Regions from separate parts of the Streptomyces sp. NBC_00669 genome, predicted to be linked through region 1. Evidence: predicted binding sites of a transcription regulator. Region 1 holds the regulator's gene; each other region holds the start of a gene.
What was found. Region 1 encodes HrcA, which represses chaperone genes, less so after heat shock. Its sites were predicted from a motif close to TTNGCACTCNGNNNNNCNGAGTGCNAA; they were not measured.
Positions count from the first base shown of each region.

Region 2: the regulator HrcA is predicted to act here: its motif matches at 2,913-2,939, upstream of groL (chaperonin GroEL).
Region 3: the regulator HrcA is predicted to act here: its motif matches at 2,347-2,373, upstream of groES (co-chaperone GroES).

Region 1 covers NZ_CP109018.1:6,423,962-6,431,128, reverse strand. The annotation lists gene OG896_RS27175 (nitronate monooxygenase) at 1-67, opposite strand, end outside; gene dnaJ (molecular chaperone DnaJ) at 163-1,299, opposite strand; gene hrcA (heat-inducible transcriptional repressor HrcA) at 1,300-2,316, opposite strand; gene OG896_RS27160 (MBL fold metallo-hydrolase) at 2,577-3,293, shown strand; gene OG896_RS27155 (DUF3097 domain-containing protein) at 3,663-4,493, shown strand; gene hemW (radical SAM family heme chaperone HemW) at 4,530-5,762, opposite strand; gene OG896_RS27145 (AMP-dependent synthetase/ligase) at 5,809-7,167, opposite strand, start outside.
Region 2 covers NZ_CP109018.1:5,459,041-5,466,207, forward strand. The annotation lists SAM riboswitch class I at 26-157, shown strand; gene thrC (threonine synthase) at 176-1,504, shown strand; gene OG896_RS22885 (MoaD/ThiS family protein) at 1,501-1,776, shown strand; gene OG896_RS22890 (cold-shock protein) at 2,278-2,481, shown strand; gene groL (chaperonin GroEL) at 3,062-4,687, shown strand; gene OG896_RS22900 (glutathione peroxidase) at 4,784-5,278, opposite strand; gene murQ (N-acetylmuramic acid 6-phosphate etherase) at 5,571-6,500, opposite strand; gene OG896_RS22910 (MurR/RpiR family transcriptional regulator) at 6,669-7,167, opposite strand, start outside.
Region 3 covers NZ_CP109018.1:3,647,436-3,654,602, forward strand. The annotation lists gene OG896_RS14780 (SDR family NAD(P)-dependent oxidoreductase) at 1-14, shown strand, start outside; gene groL (chaperonin GroEL) at 134-1,756, opposite strand; gene groES (co-chaperone GroES) at 1,891-2,199, opposite strand; gene OG896_RS14795 (class I SAM-dependent methyltransferase) at 2,445-3,638, shown strand; gene OG896_RS14800 (hypothetical protein) at 3,628-3,888, opposite strand; gene tsaD (tRNA (adenosine(37)-N6)-threonylcarbamoyltransferase complex transferase subunit TsaD) at 3,885-5,024, opposite strand; gene rimI (ribosomal protein S18-alanine N-acetyltransferase) at 5,050-5,601, opposite strand; gene tsaB (tRNA (adenosine(37)-N6)-threonylcarbamoyltransferase complex dimerization subunit type 1 TsaB) at 5,649-6,314, opposite strand; gene OG896_RS14820 (hypothetical protein) at 6,462-6,980, shown strand; gene OG896_RS14825 (hypothetical protein) at 6,991-7,167, opposite strand.

The DNA of each region.
Region 1 (7,167 bases):
CGCCGGCCATCGGGGCCTGCACGATCGGGTACGCCGAATAGGAGGAAAGATCGGTCAACGCGGGCATGTGGTCATCGTGTCACGTAGGGTGCCGCGCCAGGTGCCGCGGGGTGGCCGGGGCGGGAGACCGCCAACGGCGGGCCCGCCCCGCGAACGGCGTCCTCACCGCCCGTTGAAGGCGTCCTTCAGCCGGGAGAACAGCCCCTGCTGGCCGGGCGCGAACTGCCCGGTGGGCCGCTCCTCGCCACGCAGCTTCGCCAGCCGCCGCAGCAGGTCCTCCTGGTCGGCGTCGAGCTTGTGCGGGGTGACCACCTCGACGTGCACGATGAGGTCGCCGCGCCCGCCGCCGCGCAGGTGGGTGATGCCGCGCTGGTGCAGCGGGATCGACTGGCCGGACTGGGTGCCGGGCCGCACGTCGACCTCCTCCAGGCCGTCCAGCGTCTCCAGCGGGCACTTGGTGCCGAGCGCGGCCGCGGTCATCGGGATGGTGACGGTGCAGTGCAGGTCGTCACCGCGGCGCTGGAAGACCGCGTGCGGCAGCTCGCGGATCTCCACGTACAGGTCGCCGGCCGGGCCGCCGCCGGGGCCGACCTCGCCCTCGCCGGCGAGCTGGATGCGGGTGCCGTTGTCGACGCCGGCCGGGATCTTCACCGTCAGGGTCCGCCGGGAGCGCACCCGGCCGTCACCCGCGCACTCCGGGCACGGGGTGGGCACCACGGTGCCGAAGCCCTGGCACTGCGGGCACGGCCGCGAGGTCATGACCTGGCCGAGGAAGGAGCGGGTGACCTGCGAGACCTCGCCGCGACCGCGGCACATGTCGCAGGTCTGCGCGGAGGTGCCGGGCGCGGCGCCCTCCCCGTTGCAGGTGCCGCAGGTGACCGCGGTGTCCACCTGGATGTCCTTGGTGGTGCCGAACGCGGCCTCGTCCAGCTCGATCTCCAGCCGGATCATCGCGTCCTGGCCGCGCCGGGTGCGCGAGCGCGGGCCGCGCTGCGAGGACTGCCCGAAGAAGGCGTCCATGATGTCGCTGAAGTTGCCGAAGCCCGCGCCGAAGCCGCCCGCGCCGCCGCCCCCGCCCGCGGCGGACAGCGGGTCGCCGCCGAGGTCGTAGACCTGCTTCTTCTGCGGGTCGGAGAGGACCTCGTAGGCCGCGTTGATCTCCTTGAACCGCTCCTGCGTCTTCGGGTCCGGATTGACGTCCGGGTGCAGTTCGCGGGCGAGGCGGCGGAAGGCCTTCTTGATCTCGTCCGGGCCCGCGTCGCGGCGTACGCCGAGTACGGCGTAGTAGTCCGTGGCCACCTACGACTCCGCCAGGATCTGTCCGACGTAACGTGCCACTGCGCGTACCGCTCCCATCGTTCCGGGGTAGTCCATGCGGGTCGGTCCGACCACGCCTAGCTTGGCGACTGCCTCGTCGCCCGAACCGTAGCCGACCGCCACCACGGAGGTGGAATTGAGGCCCTCGTGAAAATTCTCATGCCCGATCCGGACCGTCATGGTGCCGTCGGCGGTCTCTCCGAGGAGTTTGAGGAGCACCATCTGCTCCTCGAGCGCTTCGAGCACCGGCCGGATCGTGAGCGGGAAGTCGTGGTGGAACCGGGTCAGGTTGGCCGCGCCGCCCAGCATGATCCGCTCCTCCTTCTCCTCGACGAGGGTTTCGAGGAGGGTGGCGAGCACCGTGGCGACCGACGGGCGGTCGTCGGGGTCGAAGCTGTCCGCCAGGTCCTGCACCAGCGGCGGCACCTCGGGGAAACGGCAGCCGGTGACACGGCTGTTGAGCCGGGCGCGCAGGTCCGCGAGGACCGTCTCGCCGACCGGCCCCGGGCAGTCGATGATCCGCTGCTCGACCCGGCCGGTGTCGGTGATCAGCACGAGCATCACCCGGGCCGGCGCGAGCGAGAGCAGTTCCACGTGGCGCACCGACGAGCGGGTCAGCGACGGGTACTGCACGACGGCGACCTGCCGGGTGAGCTGCGCGAGCAGCCGCACGGTGCGGGCCACCACGTCGTCGAGGTCGACGGCGCCTTCGAGGAAGTTCTGGATGGCGCGCCGCTCCGCGCCCGACAGCGGCTTGACGCCGGCGAGCTTGTCGACGAAGAGCCGGTAGCCCTTGTCGGTGGGGATACGGCCGGCGCTGGTGTGGGGCTGCGCGATGTACCCCTCGTCCTCCAGGACCGCCATGTCGTTGCGCACGGTGGCCGGGGACACCCCCAGCGAGTGCCGCTCGGTGAGCGCCTTGGAACCGACCGGCTCCTCGGTGCCGACGTAGTCCTGAACGATGGCACGCAGCACTTCCAGCCTGCGTTCGCTCAACATCGCGCACCTCCAACCCGGCGTCCCGGCCCTGCGGCCTGGCACTCCTCCGTTTCGAGTGCCAGCGCTCCCGCAGTCAGTGTACGGCGCGGCGGCAAGGGCACGGCAAGAGCGCCGGGGATACGGTCTCGCGCGGCGGGCGGTACGGGCGATACGCGCGGTACGTACGGTGCCGCACGGGGTGGGTACCGTACCGCGCGCGACCGGGGCGGGTCCCGGGGGTGCGGCGCGCGGCGCGGCGGGCATGGCGATAGCGTCGAGTCGTGAGCGATGCGGACAGCGGGTCGGTGTGGGAGCACCTCGCGCCGGGAGTCGCCAGGCGGCGGCTGCCGCACCTCGACGTGACCATCGGGCTGGTGGTCGGCGCGGACGGGGTGCTGCTGGTCGACACCGGGTCCACGCTGCGCGAGGGGGCGGAGCTGCGCGCCCAGGCCGAGGCGCTGACCGGCCGCCCGGTCACCCACGTGGTGCTCACCCACGGGCACTTCGACCACGTCTTCGGCACCGCGGCCTTCCCGGACGCCGAGGTGTACGGGCAGCGCGCGCTCGACGGTCTGCTGCGGCGCGAGGGCAACGTCCTGCGCGCCGACGCGGTGGCGCACGGCACCGACCCCGCGGAGGCGGCCGACGCGGCCGCCGCGCTGCGCCGCCCGACGCACCTGGTCGACGACCGGCTCGCCCTCGACCTCGGCGACCGCCCGGTGCTGCTGGTCCACCCCGGCCGCGGGCACACCGGCCATGACCTCGTCGTGCACGTGCCCGGCGCCACGGCCAGCGATCCCACGGTGGTCTTCTGCGGGGACCTCGTCGAGGAGTCCGGGGAGCCCCAGGCCGGCCCCGACGCCCTCCCGGCGGAGTGGCCGGCCACCCTCGACGCCCTCCTCGCCCTCGGGGGCGAGACGGCCCGCTACGTCCCCGGGCACGGCGCGGTGGTCGACGCCCGCTTCGTCCGCGGGTTGCGGGATGCCCTGACCCCCTAGGCTGCCCCGTCCTGTCGGCCCCGGGACCACCCCTCGGTGGGTGGCTTGCCGCGCAGTTCCCCGCGCCCCTTCGGGTTCCCGCCGTCTTGGTTGCCCACCGTCCCCGTCCTCGACCCGGTGGCCTGCTGAGCGCGCAGTTCCCCGCGCCCCTTCGGGTTCCCGCCGTCTTGGTTGCCCGCCGTCCCCGTCCTCGGCCCGGTGGCCTGCTGAGCGCGCAGTTCCCCGCGCCCCTGGGTGTGTGCGGGTGCCTCCCAGGCGAAGCTCCGGGGGCAGCCAGGACGGCGGGTTGCCGTGGGGGGCGGGCACGACGGGTGGTCCCGGGGCGGGAGATCCGGGAAACCCGGGGGGTCAGGCCCTACGATCATCCGCATGCGTAGCAGGAGTTATGACCCTGACCTCACCCCGCCCTGGAAGAAGTCCGACGCGGCGCCGGAGGTGGCCGCGGAGCGGGACCTGGTGGTCGAAGAGGTGAGCACGGGGTTCTGCGGAGCCGTGGTCCGGGTCGAGAAGACCGCCGAGGGCCTGACCGTGACGTTGGAGGACCGCTTCGGCAAGCTGCGGGTGTTCCCGATGGCGCCGCGCGGCTTCCTGATCGACGGCCGCACCGTGACCCTCGTACGCCCGCGCGCGGCCGCACCGGCCCCGCGCGGCCCGCTGCTGTCGGCGTCGGGCTCGATCGCCGTGACGGGCGCGAAGGCACGGGTCGCCCGGGCCGGGCGGATCTACGTGGAGGGCCGCCACGACGCGGAGCTGGTGGAGCGGGTGTGGGGCCACGACCTGCGGGTCGAGGGCGTCGTCGTGGAGTACCTGGAGGGCGTCGACGACCTGCCCGCGATCGTCTCGGCGTTCTCGCCCGGCCCGGACGCCCGCCTCGGCGTGCTGGTGGACCACCTGGTGCCGGGCTCCAAGGAGTCCCGGATCGCCGCGTCGGTCACCGGCGCCGACGTGCTGGTGGTCGGCCACCCGTACATCGACGTGTGGGAGGCCGTGAAGCCGTCGTCGGTCGGCATCCCGGAGTGGCCCCGGGTGCCGCGCGGGGAGGACTGGAAGACGGGCGTGTGCCGGGCGCTGGGCTGGACGGACCTCACCACGGGCGAGGCGTGGCAGCGCATCCTGGCGTCGGTGGCGTCGTACAAGGACCTCAAGCCCGAGCTGCTGGGGGCCGTGGAGCACCTGATCGACTTCGTGACGGCGCCGTAGTGCGGGAGGCGGCGCCGGGGCGGCCGGCCGCGGGCGTCAGTCGACCAGGTCCCTGACCACGGCGTCGGCGAGCAGCCGGCCGCGCAGCGTGAGGACGGCGCGGCCCTCCGCGTAAGGGCCGGGCTCCAGGAGACCGTCCCTTACCGCGCGGGCGGCGGCCTTCGCGCCCTGTTCCGCGAGGATCGCCAGCGGGCAGCCGTCGGCGAGCCGCAGCTCCAGCAGGACCCGCTCCACCCGCCGGTCCTCCGCGCCGAGCAGTTCCCGGCCGACCCCGGGGGTGCGCCCCTCGGCGAGGGCCTGCGCGTAGGCGCCCGGGTGCTTGGCGTTCCACCAGCGCACCCCGCCGACGTGGCTGTGCGCGCCGGGACCCGCGCCCCACCAGTCCGCGCCGGTCCAGTACAGCTCGTTGTGGCGGCAGCGCGCGGCGGGCCCGGTGGCCCAGTTCGAGACCTCGTACCAGCCGAAGCCCGCGGCCGACAGCCGCTCCTCGGTGATCAGGTAGCGGTCGGCGTGCACGTCGTCGTCGGTCATCGGCACCTCGCCGCGCCGGATGCGGCGGGCCAGCCCGGTGCCCTCCTCCACGATCAGCGCGTACGCCGAGACGTGGTCGGGCTCGGCGCCGATCGCCGCGTCCAGCGACGCGTGCCAGTCCTGGTCGCTCTCGCCGGGGGTGCCGTAGATCAGGTCGAGGTTCACGTGCTCGAACCCGGCGGCGCGGGCCTCGGCGACGCACGCCTCGGGGCGGCCGGGGGTGTGCGTGCGGTCCAGCACCTTCAGCACGTGCTGCCGGGCGCTCTGCATGCCGAACGAGATCCGGTTGAAGCCGGCGGCCCGCAGTCCGGCCAGATAGGCCGGGTCGACGGACTCCGGGTTCGCCTCCGTGGTCACCTCGGCGTCGGCGGCGAGCCCGAACTCCGCCCTGATCGCGGCGAGCATCCGGCCGAGGTCGGCGGCCGGCAGCAGCGTGGGGGTGCCGCCGCCGACGAACACGGTGCTGACCTCGCGGGGGTCGTCGCCCAGCACCTTCCGGGCCAGCCGCACCTCCTCGGCCAGCACGTCCGCGTAGTTCTCCCGCGACGCCAGCGCCCCGCCCGAGCCCCGCAGCTCGCTCGCGGTGTACGTGTTGAAGTCGCAGTACCCGCACCGCGTGGCGCAGTAGGGCACATGCAGGTAGAACCCGAGCGGGCGGTCTTCGGCGCCCTCGAACGCGGAAGGCGGCAGACCGCCGTCCGCGGGCACGGGTTCCCCCTCGGGGAGTACGGAAGGCATTCGTCCAGTATCCGTCACCCGGGGGGAACGCTCGGCGGCGCCGTCCTCAGGCCTCGCGGGCGCCCTGGTACATCTCGTCGATCAGCGGGGCGAACTCGCGCTCGACGACCGGCCGCTTCAGCTTGAGGCTGGGCGTGAGGTCGCCGTGCTCGACGTCGAGGTCGCGCGGGAGGATGCGGAACTGGCGGATCTGCTGCCACCGCTGGAGCCCGGCGTTGACCTCCTGGACGTACCCGTCGATCAGCTCGCGCACCTGGTCGGTGCCGACCACCTCCGCGTACGGCCGGCCGCCGAGGCCGTTGTCCTCGGCCCAGCCCAGGAGCGTCGGCTCGTCGAGGGCGAGCAGCGCCGTACAGAAGTTGCGGCCGCCGCCGACCACCAGGACGTTGCTGACGAACGGGCACACCGCCTTGAACTGGCCCTCGACCTCGGCCGGCGCGATGTACTTGCCGCCGGAGGTCTTGATCAGGTCCTTCTTGCGGTCGGTGATCTTCAGGAAGCCGTCGGGCGACAGCTCGCCGATGTCCCCGGTGTGGAACCAGCCGTCGGGCTCCAGCACCTCGGCGGTCTGCTCGGGCAGCCCGTGGTAGCCCTGCATGATGCCGGGGCCGCGCAGCAGGACCTCGCCGTCCTCGCCGATCCGGACCTCCAGGCCGGGCAGCGCCTTGCCGACGGTGCCGGTGCGGTAGGACTCGCCGGGGTTGACGAAGCTCGCCGCGCTGGACTCGGTGAGGCCGTAGCCCTCCAGGATGTGGATGCCGGCGCCGGCGAAGAAGAAGCCGATCTCGGGGGCGAGCGCGGCGGACCCGGAGACGCAGGCGCGCAGCCGGCCGCCGAACGCCTCGCGCAGCTTCGCGTAGACCAGCCGGTCGGCGACCGCGTGCTTGCTGCGCAGCGGCAGCGGCACGGACGGGGTGCCGGTCAGCCGCATGCTGTTCTGCGCCGCCTTGGCGTAGTCGCGGGCGACCTGGGCGGACCACAGGAAGATCTTGTACTTCGCGTTGCCGCCCTCCCTGGCCTTGGCGGCGACCCCGTTGTAGACCTTCTCGAAGATCCGCGGCACGGCGGCCATGTAGGTGGGCCGGACCACCGGCAGGTTCTCGATGATCTTGTCGACCCGGCCGTCCACGGCGGTGACGTGGCCGATGGTGATGTGCCCGGCGGTGAGCACCTTGCCGAAGACGTGCGCGAGCGGCAGCCACAGGTACTGCACGTCGTTCTCGTCGAGCAGGCCGACCGCCTCGATGGCGCGGGCCATGTACGCCCACGCGTCGTGCGGCAGGCGCACGCCCTTGGGGCGGCCGGTGGTGCCGGAGGTGTAGATGAGGGTGGCGAGCTGGTCCTTGGTGAGCGCGCCGATGGCGTCGGTGACGGCGGTCGGGTGCCGCTCCAGGTAGGCGGCGCC
Region 2 (7,167 bases), 960 kb from region 1:
GGTCCGTACCGCCCGGTCGCCATACCGCTCATCCAGAGGGGCAGAGGGAACGGCCCGTAGAAGCCCCGGCAACCCTCCCGCCGACCGCGAGGTCAAGCACGGTGGGGAAGGTGCCAATTCCGTCTCGTGACGCGCCCGCGTGCGAGGAAGATGAGGAGAAAGGGCCTCGCCTGTCATGGCTGCGCAAACCGTCGCAAGTACCACCACCACCGACTCCGCCCTCGGCGCCCAGGGTGCCCAGGACGCCGGAGCACCCGCACCGTTCGGACCGGCCGCCGCGCTGTCCTGCCGGGAGTGCGGCACCCGCTACCCGCTGAGCCCGGTCTTCGCCTGCCTGGAGTGTTTCGGGCCGCTCGAAGTGGCCTACGACCTGCCGACCGGCGACCCCGAGGCGCTGCGCGCGCGGATCGAGGCCGGGCCGACCAACATCTGGCGGTACGCCCCGCTGCTGCCGGTGCCGGTCGACGTCGCTACCAAGCCGAACCTCAACCCCGGCTGGACCAAGCTCGTCAAGGCCGACAACCTCGCCCGAGAACTGGGCATCACCGGCGGCCTGCACGTCAAGGACGACTCCGGCAACCCCACCCACTCCTTCAAGGACCGGGTGGTCGCGATCGCGCTGGAGGCCGCCCGCACCTTCGGCCTCACCACGCTGTCCTGCTCCTCCACCGGCAACCTGGCCGGCGCGGTCGGCGCCGCGGCCGCCCGGGCGGGCTTCCGCTCCTGCGTGTTCATCCCGCACGACCTGGAGGCCGGCAAGGTCGTGATGGCCGCGGTCTACGGCGGCGAACTGGTCGGCATCGAGGGCTCCTACGACGACGTGAACCGCTTCTGCTCCGAGCTGATCGGCGACCCGATCGGCGAGGGCTGGGGCTTCGTCAACGTCAACCTGCGGCCGTACTACGGCGAGGGCTCCAAGACGCTCGCCTACGAGATCGCCGAGCAGCTCGGCTGGCGGCTGCCGGACAACCTGGTCATCCCGATCGCGTCCGGCTCGCAGCTCACCAAGATCGACAAGGGCCTCAAGGAGCTGATCGCGCTCGGCCTGGTCGAGGAGAAGCCCTACAAGATCTACGGCGCCCAGGCCGAGGGGTGCTCCCCGGTGTCGGCGGCCTTCAAGGCCGGGCACGACGTCGTGCGGCCGGTGAAGCCGGACACCATCGCCAAGTCGCTGGCGATCGGCAACCCGGCGGACGGCCCGTACGTCCTGGACATCGCCCGGCGCACCGGCGGGGCCGTGGAGGACGTGAACGACGAGCAGATCGTGGACGCGATCAAGTTGCTCGCGCGGACCGAGGGCATCTTCGCCGAGACCGCGGGCGGTGTGACCGTCGGCGTGCTGAAGAAGCTGATCGAGTCCGGGCAGCTCGACCCGGCCGCCGAGACCGTCGTGCTCAACACCGGCGACGGACTGAAGACCCTGGACGCGGTGGCGCCGACCACCGGACCGACCGCGACCATTCGCCCGACCCTTGCCGCATTCCGAGAGGCTGGCCTCGCATGAGTGCTTCCGTACGTATCCCCACCATTCTCCGCACCTACACCGGCGGCCAGGCCGAGGTGCCCGCCGAGGGTTCGACCCTCGCCGAGGTGATCGGCTCGCTCGAGCGCGATCACAAGGGCATTTCGGCGCGCGTGCTGGATGACGCAGGAAAGCTGCGGCGCTTTGTGAACGTGTATGTCAACGACGACGACGTGCGGTTTTCCCAAGGGCTGGAGACGGCCGTGCCGGATGGCGCGAGCGTCTCGATCATTCCCGCGGTAGCCGGCGGCTGAACCTCGCGGACGGACTTCGTCTCGGCGACCGAACCGGCCGTCGCCCAGCGGGAGTTGGTCCGCCAGTGCGGGTTCTGGCGGTTTGTGCCCCGTTCACCCCTTCGGGTGGACGGGGCATCCGCGTCGCAGGGCGGTAGTTGAAAAGTTGTACAGTTGCCGGAGGCAATCTCGCAGCGCGGACACCCGGTCGAGCCGGCTGCGGCGATTTATCGCCAAATTCACGAACGAATTCTCCCTTTCGCCCTTTATGTCCGGCCCGGGTTGCCCTGGCTTATCGTTTTTTCTCGGGCTATTTCCGATGGGTCGCGCCCAGAATTCTCGTCCGATTGACCTGTTGCAGACGGCATCCGTGCAGATACATTCAGCCGCGGTCGACGCGTTCCGGCGCACGCCCCCCAGGACCCCCACCTGTCGACGGTAAGGGGCGAACGGGTGGGTGAGGTCTGACCCGGGCCCGTGAAGTGCGGGGCCGCGATAGGGCCAGCAATAGGGGAGTTAGGAATGGCTCAGGGCACCGTCAAGTGGTTCAACGCGGAGAAGGGCTACGGCTTCATCGCGGTCGACGGTGGTGCGGATGTCTTCGTCCACTACAGCGCGATTCAAATGGACGGGTACCGCACCCTCGAAGAAGGCCAGCGGGTCGAGTTCGAGATCTCGCAGGGTCAGAAGGGGCCGCAGGCGGACATGGTCCGTCTCGCCGGCTGACTTCACGGCGCGTTCGGCCATCGACGCGACCTTTCACACGGAGGAGCCGCACCCCACGGGGTGCGGCTCCCCCTTTTTTCCCGCCCGCGGGGCTCCTCGCGGAAGGCGTGCGCCTTCCAGGGGGCGCTGGGGGCGCCTCCCAGGCGAAGCGCTGGGGAGGGGGTACCTTCCGGCGAGGCCGGCGGGAGAACCGCGCGAGCGACCGCCCACGGGCAGGTGGCCCGGCAACTCGCCGCGGGGGCCGGGCCGGCGGGCGCGGCGCGCCCCGCAAGCGGCCGAACGCGCAGGTCCGCGTGGGTGCGGCCCACGCCGCAAGGACGCCCCTGCCCATGGGGAGTGGGCGCCGCCCGTCCGCCAGGGCACCCCTCCCACGGGGGGTGGGCACCCAAGGACCGCTTGCACTCGCACAGGGAGAGTGCTAATCATTGGCGTTAGCACTCTCCCTGTGAGAGTGACAGCAGGGCCGGGTCGGTGAGGGTCGTACGGGTGCCGGGAAGGAACCGGTGGCCGGCGGTCCGTCCGTCGCGGGCACCACACGGTCCCGAGCGCAAACAACCCAGTCCGCGGAGGACACTTCACCATGGCCAAGATCATCGCGTTCGACGAGGAGGCACGGCGCGGCCTTGAGCGCGGGATGAACCAGCTCGCCGACGCCGTCAAGGTCACCCTGGGCCCCAAGGGCCGGAACGTGGTCCTCGAAAAGAAGTGGGGCGCCCCCACGATCACCAACGATGGTGTCTCCATCGCCAAGGAGATCGAACTCGAGGACCCGTACGAGAAGATCGGCGCCGAGCTGGTCAAGGAAGTCGCGAAGAAGACCGACGACGTGGCCGGTGACGGCACGACGACCGCGACCGTCCTGGCCCAGGCCCTGGTCAAGGAGGGCCTGCGCAACGTCGCCGCGGGCGCCAACCCGATGGCCCTCAAGCGCGGGATCGAGAAGGCCGTCGAGGCCGTCTCCGCCGCGCTGCTGGAGCAGGCGAAGGATGTGGAGACCAAGGAGCAGATCGCCTCCACCGCCTCCATCTCCGCCGCCGACACCCAGATCGGCGAGCTGATCGCCGAGGCCATGGACAAGGTCGGCAAGGAAGGCGTCATCACCGTCGAGGAGTCGCAGACCTTCGGGCTCGAGCTCGAGCTCACCGAGGGCATGCGCTTCGACAAGGGCTTCATCTCCGCCTACTTCGCCACCGACCTGGAGCGGATGGAGGCGTCGCTCGACGACCCCTACATCCTGATCGTCAACTCCAAGATCTCCGCGGTGAAGGACCTGCTTCCGCTGCTGGAGAAGGTCATGCAGTCCGGCAAGCCGCTGCTGATCATCGCCGAGGACGTCGAGGGCGAGGCCCTCTCCACCCTGGTGGTCAACAAGATCCGCGGCACCTTCAAGTCCGTCGCCGTCAAGGCCCCGGGCTTCGGTGACCGCCGCAAGGCCATGCTCGGCGACATCGCCATCCTCACCGGTGGCACCGTCATCTCCGAGGAGGTCGGCCTCAAGCTGGAGAACGCGGGCCTCGACCTGCTCGGCCGCGCCCGCAAGGTCGTCATCACCAAGGACGAGACGACCATCGTCGACGGCGCCGGTGACACCGAGCAGGTGGCCGGCCGGGTCAACCAGATCCGCGCCGAGATCGAGAACAGCGACTCGGACTACGACCGCGAGAAGCTCCAGGAGCGCCTGGCGAAGCTGGCCGGCGGCGTGGCCGTCATCAAGGCCGGTGCCGCCACCGAGGTCGAGCTCAAGGAGCGCAAGCACCGCATCGAGGACGCGGTGCGCAACGCCAAGGCCGCCGTCGAGGAGGGCATCGTCGCCGGTGGTGGCGTGGCCCTGCTCCAGGCGTCCGCCGTCTTCGAGAAGCTGGAGCTGGAGGGTGACGAGGCGACCGGCGCTGCCGCCGTCAAGATCGCCCTCGAGGCCCCGCTGAAGCAGATCGCGGTCAACGCCGGCCTCGAAGGCGGCGTCGTGGTGGAGAAGGTGCGCAACCTCACCCCCGGCCACGGTCTGAACGCGGCCACCGGTGAGTACGTCGACCTCGTCGCCGAGGGCATCATCGACCCGGCGAAGGTGACGCGCTCCGCGCTGCAGAACGCGGCCTCCATCGCCGCGCTCTTCCTCACCACCGAGGCGGTCATCGCCGACAAGCCCGAGAAGGCGGCCCCCGCGGGCGCCCCGGGTGGCATGCCCGGCGGTGACATGGACTTCTGATCCCCCCGGATCGGCGTCCAGCACACGCGTGACGACGGCGCCCCCTCCCTTCGAAGGGAGGGGGCGCCGTCGCGCGTGCGGGAAGGCGTGCGCGGATCAGCCCTGGAGCACGGACTCGACCGCGGCGCGCAGTTCGGGGTCCTGCGGGGTGATGCCCGGACGGAAGCGGGCGACGACCTGGCCGGCCGGGTCGACCAGGAACTTCTCGAAGTTCCACTGCACGTCGCCGGCCTCGCCCTCGGCGTCCGCCTGGCCGGTCAGCGTCCGGTAGACGGGGTGCCGGTCGGGGCCGTTGACCTCGACCTTGTCCGTCATGGGGAAGGTCACACCGTAGGTCGTGGAGCAGAACTCCTGGATCTCCGTGTTCGTGCCCGGCTCCTGCCCGCCGAACTGGTTGCAGGGGAAGCCGACGACGGTGAAGCCCCGCCCCGACAGCTCCTTGTGCAGCTCTTCCAACGCGGTGTACTGCGGGGTCAACCCGCACTGGCTGGCGACGTTCACCACGAGTGCGGCTTTTCCGCCGGTCAGTCGGCCGAAGGTGGTCTCCTCGCCTGCCAGTGTGGTCAGGCCCAGCTCATTCAGATCGCTCATGCCCCCATCATGCTCCACCCGTCCCGGGGGGAAGCGACCCACCGGGGTGGTGCGTTCTGTCGGCCCCGGGACCACCCGCCGGTGGTGGGCTTGTCGCGACGTTCTCCCCCTGGCTTCGCCGGGAGGTACCCCCACCCCCAGAGCTTCGCCTGGGAGGTGCCCCCAGCGCCCCTGGTTCGTGCGGCTCCTTCCGCGGAAGAAGCCGCAGTTGCTCAGGGGCGCGGGGAACTGCGCGCGCAACCACCCACTGACAGGTGGTCCCTGAACCGGCTGAACACGGCACCCCGGTGGGTCAGTTCACCGCGTCAAGCGCTTCGCGGAGGTGGCCGCCGGAGGCGGCGAGGAGGCGGAGGGCGGTCGGGGCGTCCACCTTCGCCAGCAGGGCCAGGATCGCCGGCTTGACCTCGCCGTCGGTCGCGCTGAGCGCCTCCTCGATGGCGGCGTCGGCCGCACCCGTGGCGAGGGCGACGATACGGCGCGAGCGCGCCCGGAGCTTCTCGTTGGACGCCCGCACGTCGACCATCAGGCTGCCGTAGGTCTTGCCGAGCCGGATCATCGTGATCGTCGAGAGCATGTTGAGCACGAGCTTCTGGGCGGTGCCGGCCTTCAACCGGGTGGAGCCGACCACGAGTTCGGGCCCGACCACCACCTCGATGCCGTGGTCGGCGGCCGCGGCCAGCGGCGACCCGGCGTTGCAGGACAGCCCGACGGTCAGCGCACCGGTCCGGCGGGCGGCCTCGACCGCGCCGAGGGCGTACGGCGTGCGCCCGGACGCGGAGATCCCCACCACGCTGTCGGCTTCGGTGAGGTCCAGCGCGGCCAGGTCCGCCGCCGCGAGTTCCTTGCTGTCCTCGGCACCCTCGATCGAGGTGACCATGGCCGCCGGGCCGCCCGCGATCAGTCCGACCACCTCGCGTCCCGGCGTGGTGTTGAAGGTCGGCGGGCACTCGCTCGCGTCGAGTACGCCCAGCCGTCCGGCGGTGCCGGCGCCGGCGTAGACCAACCGGCCGCCGCGGCCCATGCGTTCGGCGATGCCGTCGATGGCGGTCGCGATCAGCGGCAGCTGCTGGGCGACGGCGGCCGGCACGGTGAGGTCCTCGCCGTTCATGATCCGCGCGATCTCCAGTGTGGACAGCCGGTCGATCTCGGCGAGTTCGGGTCGGAACGCCTCCGTGGTGAGCGTCTCCAACTCCCGGCGCAACTCGGTGTACTGGTCGGTCATGTGCGGCTCGTTCGTCCTTCTCGGGTGGCTGGCGCGATGCGGGGGGATGGGTGAAGCACGGTGGGTGCGGCGAGCACGGCGCCAAAGGGGTGAGGGTCGGGTCGATCGGGTCGGTCGGGTCGCCGGCGGCGGGTGGAGCACGGGCCGGCGGCGGGAGGGGCGTCGCGGTCAGCTGGGGCGCGGCGCGCGGTGGGTGTGCCGGTGGGCCAGGGCCTCGTAGGAGGCGGACAGCGCGGGTGCGGCCTCGTCGTAGGTGCGCTGCGCCACGCCTATGAACAGGCAGTCCACCACCAGGAGTTGGCTGGTGCGGCTGGACATCGCGGCTGGTCTCAGCTCGCTCTCCCGCGAGCAGGAGGTGGTGAGCACCACGTCGGCGTACTGCGTGACCGGGCCGTCGGCACGGCCGCTGATCGCGATGGTGGTGGCGCCGCGGTCGAAGGCGACCCGCAGCGGTTCGATGACGTCCTGCGTGGTGCCGGAGTGCGTGATCGCCAACGCCACGTCGCCGGGCCGTAGTTGTACGGCGTTGGTGACCGCCAGGTGCGGGTCGATGTGGGCGTGCGCGATCAGCCCGATCCGCAGCAGCTTCTGCGCCAGGTCCTGGCCGACCAGTCCCGACGCGGCGATTCCGTACACGTCGATCCGCCGGGCGACCGCCAACGCGGCC
Region 3 (7,167 bases), 2.8 Mb from region 1:
ACCCGAAGGGCTGACCGCGCGGCGAGGGCAGGCCACCGCGGGAACCCGCCCGCGGGAACGACCGGGGCCCGCCACTCCGTGAACGGGGTGGCGGGCCCTCGGGGCCTCAAGGGGCCTCGGACGCGGGTGTGCGTCAGTGGCTGTGGCCGTGACCGCCGGCAGCGGCCTCCGGCTCCTCTTCCTTCTTCTCGACGACCAGGGTCTCGGTCGTGAGCAGCAGGGAGGCGATGGACGCCGCGTTCTCCAGGGCGGAGCGGGTGACCTTCACCGGGTCGATGACGCCGGCCTTGACCAGGTCGCCGTACTCGCCGGTGGCGGCGTTGAAGCCGTGGCCCTTGTCGAGCTCGGCGACCTTGGAGGTGATGACGTAGCCCTCCAGGCCGGCGTTCTCGGCGATCCAGCGCAGCGGCTCGACCGCGGCGCGGCGCACGACGGCGACACCGGTGGCCTCGTCGCCGGACTTGCCCAGGTTGTCGCCGAGCACCTTGACCGCGTGCACGAGCGCGGAGCCACCGCCGGAGACGATGCCCTCCTCGACGGCCGCGCGGGTCGCGGAGATCGCGTCCTCCAGGCGGTGCTTCTTCTCCTTCAGCTCGACCTCGGTGGCCGCGCCGACCTTGATCACGCAGACGCCGCCGGCCAGCTTCGCGAGGCGCTCCTGGAGCTTCTCGCGGTCCCAGTCGGAGTCGGTGGTGGTGATCTCGGCCTTGATCTGGCCGACCCGGCCCTCGATCTCGGCCTTGTCGCCGGCACCGTCGACGATGGTGGTCTCGTCCTTGGTGACGGTGACCCGGCGGGCGGAGCCCAGCAGGTCGAGACCGGCCTGGTCGAGCTTGAGGCCGACCTCCTCGGCGATGACGGTGGCGCCGGTCAGCGTGGCGATGTCGCCCAGCATGGCCTTGCGGCGGTCACCGAAGCCGGGGGCCTTGACCGCGACCGCGTTGAAGGTGCCGCGGATCTTGTTGACCACGAGGGTGGAGAGCGCCTCGCCCTCGACGTCCTCGGCGATGATCAGCAGCGGCTTGGAGGAGTTGGCCTGGATGACCTTCTCCAGCAGCGGCAGCAGGTCCTGGATCGAACCGATCTTGCCCTGGTGGATGAGGATGTACGGGTCGTCGAGGACGGCCTCCATCCGCTCCTGGTCGGTGACGAAGTACGGCGACAGGTAGCCCTTGTCGAAGGCCATGCCCTCGGTGAAGTCCAGCTCGAGCCCGAAGGTGTTGGACTCCTCGACGGTGATGACACCGTCCTTGCCGACCTTGTCCATCGCCTCGGCGATCAGGTCGCCGACCTGCTTGTCCTGCGCGGACAGGGCGGCGACGGCGGCGATGTCCTCCTTGCCCTCGATCGCGCGGGCGGAGGAGAGCAGCTCGTCGGAGACCGCCTTGACGGCCGCGTCGATGCCCTTCTTCAGCGCGGCGGGGGAGGCGCCGGCGGCGACGTTGCGCAGGCCCTCGCGGACCAGCGCCTGCGCCAGCACGGTCGCGGTGGTGGTGCCGTCACCCGCGATGTCGTTGGTCTTGGTCGCCACCTCCTTGACGAGCTGGGCGCCCAGGTTCTCGTACGGGTCCTCGATCTCCACCTCGCGGGCGATGGTCACGCCGTCGTTGGTGATGGTCGGGGCGCCGAACTTCTTGTCGATCACGACGTTGCGGCCCTTGGGGCCGATGGTCACCTTCACGGTGTCGGCGAGCTTGTTGACACCGCGCTCAAGGGCGCGACGGGCGTCCTCGTCGAACTTAAGGATCTTGGCCATGCCTGCGAACTACCTCGTCTACTCGTATGTCGTCGTCAGTCAGTGAGGACGGTCAACGAAACCGCCCCGGCCCCGGCCGGAAGAGGGCGCGGAGAATCCGGGGCGGGATCACGGCTGGTGGTGAAGCCGGAAAATTACTTCTCGATGATCGCGAGAACGTCGCGGGCCGAGAGGACGAGGTACTCCTCGCCGTTGTACTTCACCTCGGTGCCGCCGTACTTGCTGTAGAGCACGACGTCGCCGACGGCGACGTCGAGCGGCAGCCGGTTGCCGTCCTCGAAGCGGCCCGGGCCCACGGCCAGGACGACGCCCTCCTGGGGCTTCTCCTTGGCGGTGTCCGGAATGACCAGGCCCGAGGCCGTGGTCTGCTCGGCGTCGAGCGGCTGGACCACGATGCGGTCCTCAAGCGGCTTGATGGCAACCTTGGTGCTGGCGGTCGTCACGATCCGACCTCCCCCTTCAAAGGGCTCACGGGAGTGTCTGTCTGGGTCGGCGACCTGGTAGGCCCGTCGTCGCGGGTGCCGGACCTGCCCGTCGCTGAGTTCTGGCACTCAGCGGTGCCGAGTGCCAGAACCGAGACTAGGACGCGCTTAGCACTCGGTCAAGCGGAGTGCCAGCGGCGCCGCACATACGGGTGTACCCGCGGCCCCGTCCAAGGGGGTTCGCCCGGGGCGCGGACAATGGGCGGGTGAATCCCGAGGACTTCGACGCGCTGCTCACCCCCGAGGGGCAGGCCCTGCTCGCCGAGCTGCGTGAACTGGACCCCGCCGACGAACTGGCGGCCGCCACCCGGCTGCGGCGCACCCACGACATCGCGCTGGTCTCCGCCGCCCTCGGGCAGAGCCGGCTGCGGCAGCGCGCCGCGGCGAAGTTCGCGGCCGAGGACGCCGCGCGGATGTACTTCACGCCCGACGGCGTCGAGCAGGCGACCCGCGCGTCGGTCGCCGCGCACCGGGCGGAGCGCTTCCGCGCGCTGGGCGTACGGCGGCTGGCCGACCTGTGCGGCGGCATCGGCGGCGACGCGGTCGCGCTGGCCCGCGCCGGCATCGAGGTGCTGGCGGTGGACCGCGACCCGCTCACCTGCGCGGTGGCCCGGGCGAACGCCGACGGACTGGGCCTGGCCGACCGGATCGAGGTGCGCTGCGCGGACGTCGCGGAGGTGGACACCGCCGGGTACGACGCGGTGTTCGTGGACCCGGCGCGCCGCTCGGGCCGGGGCCGCACGTTCGACCCGGAGGCGTACTCCCCGCCGCTGTCCTGGGCGCTGGCGGCGGCACGCACCGTCCCGCACGCCGCGGTGAAGGTGGCGCCGGGCATCCCGCACGAGGCGGTGCCCCAGGACGCGGAGGCGGAGTGGGTCTCGGACCGGGGCGAGGTGAAGGAGGCGGCGCTGTGGTTCGGCACCGCGCCCGGCACCGTACGCGCCACGCTGCTGCCGGGCGGGGCGGACCTCGCCGCGCGCGGCCTGCCGCCGGACCCGCCGGTGCGGCCGGTGGGGCGGTACCTGTACGAGCCGGACGGCGCGGTGATCCGCGCGCACCTGGTCGCCCTGGTGGCGGACGAGGTGGGCGGCGGGCTGATCGACCCGACCATCGCGTACGTGACCGGCGACGCGCCGCACCCGACGCCGTACGCGGCGGCGTACGAGATCCGGGACGCGCTGCCGTTCGGGCTCAAGCGGCTCAAGGCGCTGCTGCGGGAGCGCGAGGTGGGGCGGCTGACCGTGAAGAAGCGCGGATTCGCCATGGAACCCGAGGAGTTGAGGCGCCGGGTACGGCCGCGGGGGCCGCACGAGGCGACGGTGTTCCTGACCCGGATGGCGGGGGCGCCGGCGATGCTGGTCGGCGAGCCGGTGGCGTGGGACGGCCGGATCAGGGTCTGACCGCGACCGACACGAACCGCCAGCGGTGCACCTGACGGCGGACCAACTCCGCCGGCGGGTCCGGGAGTTCGGGCAGCTCGGCGCCGTAGGGCGCGTCCCACCAGGTGATGACGAGCACCCGGTCGCCGGGCGCGGTCAGGTACTCCACCCGCTCGGGCGCGCCGGACAGCTCCTGCCGCCGTGCCCAGTCCAGGAGTTCGGCGCCGCGGTCGTCGGCCGCGGCCGCCTCCCACATCAGCGTGACGGTCATCCGTACAGGTTGTCCTTGCTCAACTCGTGCACATGGTCGTGGTCGTGGGGATGTGCGTGGCCGTGGTCGTGGGGGTGCTGCTCGTCGTGGGTGTGGCCGGGCACCGAGACCTCGGTGACCGGCAGCGAGGAGTCGGCCGGCAGGTCCAGGGTGGAGGCCGAGCGGCCGCGGGCGACCATCTCGGCGCCGAGCGCGGCGACCATGGCGCCGTTGTCCGTGCACAGCCCGGGGCGCGGCACCCGCAGCAGGACGCCGGCGTCCTCGCACCGCTGAAGGGCGAGCGCGCGCAGCCGGGAGTTGGCGGCCACTCCCCCGCCGATCATCAGGTGGTCGACGCCGTTGTCCTTGCAGGCGCGGACGGCCTTGCGGGTCAGCACGTCGACCACGGCTTCCTGGAAGGACGCCGCCACGTCGGCGACCGGTACGTCCTCGCCGTCCCGGCGGCGCGCCTCGACCCAGCGGGCGACGGCGGTCTTCAGGCCCGAGAAGGAGAAGTCGTAGATCGGGTCGCGGCCGCCGGTCAGGCCGCGCGGGAAGGCGATCGCCCGCGGGTCGCCGTCGCGGGCGTAGCGGTCGATCACCGGCCCGCCGGGGAAGCCGAGGCCGAGCACCCGGGCGACCTTGTCGAACGCCTCGCCGGCCGCGTCGTCGATGGTCGCGCCGAGCGGGCGGACGTCGCTGGTGATGTCGGGGGCGAGCAGCAGCGAGGAGTGGCCGCCGGAGACCAGCAGGGCCATCGTCGGCTCGGGCAGCGCGCCGTGTTCGAGCTGGTCGACGCAGATGTGCGAGGCGAGGTGGTTGACCCCGTACAGCGGCTTGCCGAGCGCGTAGGCGTACGCCTTGGCGGCCGAGACGCCGACCAGCAGCGCGCCCGCCAGCCCGGGCCCGGCGGTGACCGCGATGCCGTCGAGGTCGCGGGCGCTGACCCCGGCGTCCTTCAGGGCGCGCTGGATGGTGGGGACCATCGCCTCCAGGTGCGCGCGGCTGGCGACTTCGGGCACCACCCCGCCGTAGCGGGCGTGCTCGTCGACGCTGGAGGCGACCGCGTCGGCGAGCAGGGTGTGGCCGCGGACGATGCCGACGCCGGTCTCGTCGCAGGAGGTCTCGATACCCAGGACCAGGGGTTCGTCAGCCATCAGTTCCTCAGATCCTCAGAATTCCTCAACGAAGGTCGGCGGCGAAGGTCTGCGCGGGATCGGCCAGCCGCATCACGAGCGCGTCCACGTTGCCGGGCTGGTAGTAGCCGCGGCGCACGCCGATGGGCTCGAAGCCGAAGCGCTGGTAGAGCCGCTGGGCGCGGGCGTTGTCCACCCGCACCTCCAGCAGCACCTCGTGGCACTCGGCGGCGGTCGCGGCCCGCAGCAGCTCGGTGAGCAGCCGGCCGCCGAGGCCGCTGCCCCACTGGTCGCGGGCGGTGGCGATGGTCTGCACGTCGCCGGTGCCGGCGATCGCCGCGAAACCGGCGTAGCCGACGATCCGCGGGGTGCCGGCCGGGGCGGCGCCGGGCGGGTCCGGGGCGGCCTGCGCCCCGGCCTGCTCGACGGCTTCCTCGACGGCTTCCTCGACGGCTTCCTCGGCGACGACGTAGGTGCGGCTGGCGGACGGGTGCCGGGCATCGGCGAGTTCGGACCAGAACATGCCGCGCGACCACGCGTCCTCGGGGAAGAGTTCGTGTTCGAGGGCGAGTACGGCGTCCAGGTCCCACCAGCGCATGGCGCGCAGGGTGGCGCCGCCCGCGGGGGCGCCGCCGGTTCGCTCGGTCACTTCGGCAGTACCGCCTTGTAGCCGGCCGGCACCTGGGCGTCGGGCCGGCGCAGGTACATCGGCCGGGCCGGCGGGAACGTCTCGCCCGCGGCCAGCCGGTGGGCGGCGAGCGCGGCGAGCGCACCGGCCGACTGGTGCGCGGGGTCGGGGCGGTGGTCGGTGAAGACGTCGGGGTAGAGCGCGGCGCCGGCGCCGACCGCGGGCAACCCCGCGACTTCGGCGGCGATGTCGGCCGGGCGGTCCACGGCGGGCTCGCCCACCCGGTGCAGCGGGCCGTCGTACCGCGCCCAGTACACCTCCTTGCGGCGCGCGTCGGTGGCCACCGCGAACGGCCCGTCCAGGCCCGCCTCGCCGGCCGCCCAGGCCAGCCCGTCCAGCGTGCAGACGCCGTGCACCGGAACGCCGAGGGCGTCGCCGAAGGACGCGGCGGTGACCAGGCCGACCCGCAGCCCGGTGTACGGGCCCGGGCCGGTGCCGACGACCACGCCCGTGACATCGGCGAGGGCGCGGCCGGCGGTGCCCAGCACCCGGTCGACGGCGGGTACGAGAAGTTCGCCGTGCCTGCGCGCGTCGATCACGGTGGACTCGGCGAGCACCCTCTCCCCGTCGTACAGGGCGGCGGTGACAGCGGGTGTGGCGGTGTCGAAGGCAAGCAGCAGCACGCCCCCAGCCTACGGCGCACGCGGGGCGCGGCGGGGCGCCAGGGGGGCGAGCGGTGCGACTGCTACTTTCAATTCCGACAAAAGCCTCATTACACGTATATGACAGTCGGTTCGGCGGCACGTCGATCCGGCGGGAGGACGGCGGCCGTGGTGCGGATCAGTTCGGGGGTCGCGGCGGCCGGGTTCCTCGCGGCGGCGCTCGCGACGGTGGGGATGCTCACGGCCGCCGCGGTGGGCGCGCCGCCGCGGCACCACCCGGGCGCCGCACCCGGCAGGACCGCCACCTCCGCGCCCGGCTCCGCCGCCTCCCCCGACCCCGCGCCCACCGCGCTCCCCGCCGGCTCCGGGCACGGCGCCCGGGTCGTCTACAGCCTCGGGCGGCACCGGGTGTGGCTCGTCGACGCGCACGAGGGTGTGCTGCGGACCTACGGGGTGCGCGGCGGCACCGTCGCCCCCGCGCGCGGCACGCACCGCGTCTTCGCCCGCGAGGGCGGCGAGGTGGTGCTGTTCGCGTCCACCAACGGAGCGAACGTCGGGTTCGGCTCCAGTGCGGACGCGGGGGCGGGGGCGGGCGCTCCCGGCGCCGTGATGCGCGAGGCGCCCTCCGACGCCGCCGCGCTCTGGCGGCACGCGCCCATGGGCTCCCTCGTGGCCGTGGTGCCGTAGTCCCGCGAACCTACGCGGACGGGGCCGGGCCGTCGGCCGGTTCGTCCTCGGACCGCTCGGCGGGGTCGCAGGGAGCGGTGGAGACGGTGCGCGCGGCGGCGCAGGACGCGAGGACGTCCCGCACCGTGGGCACCCTGGGCACAGCAGGCGCCGGGGCCTGTGCAGCAGCGTCGTCGTGGGCCGTCAT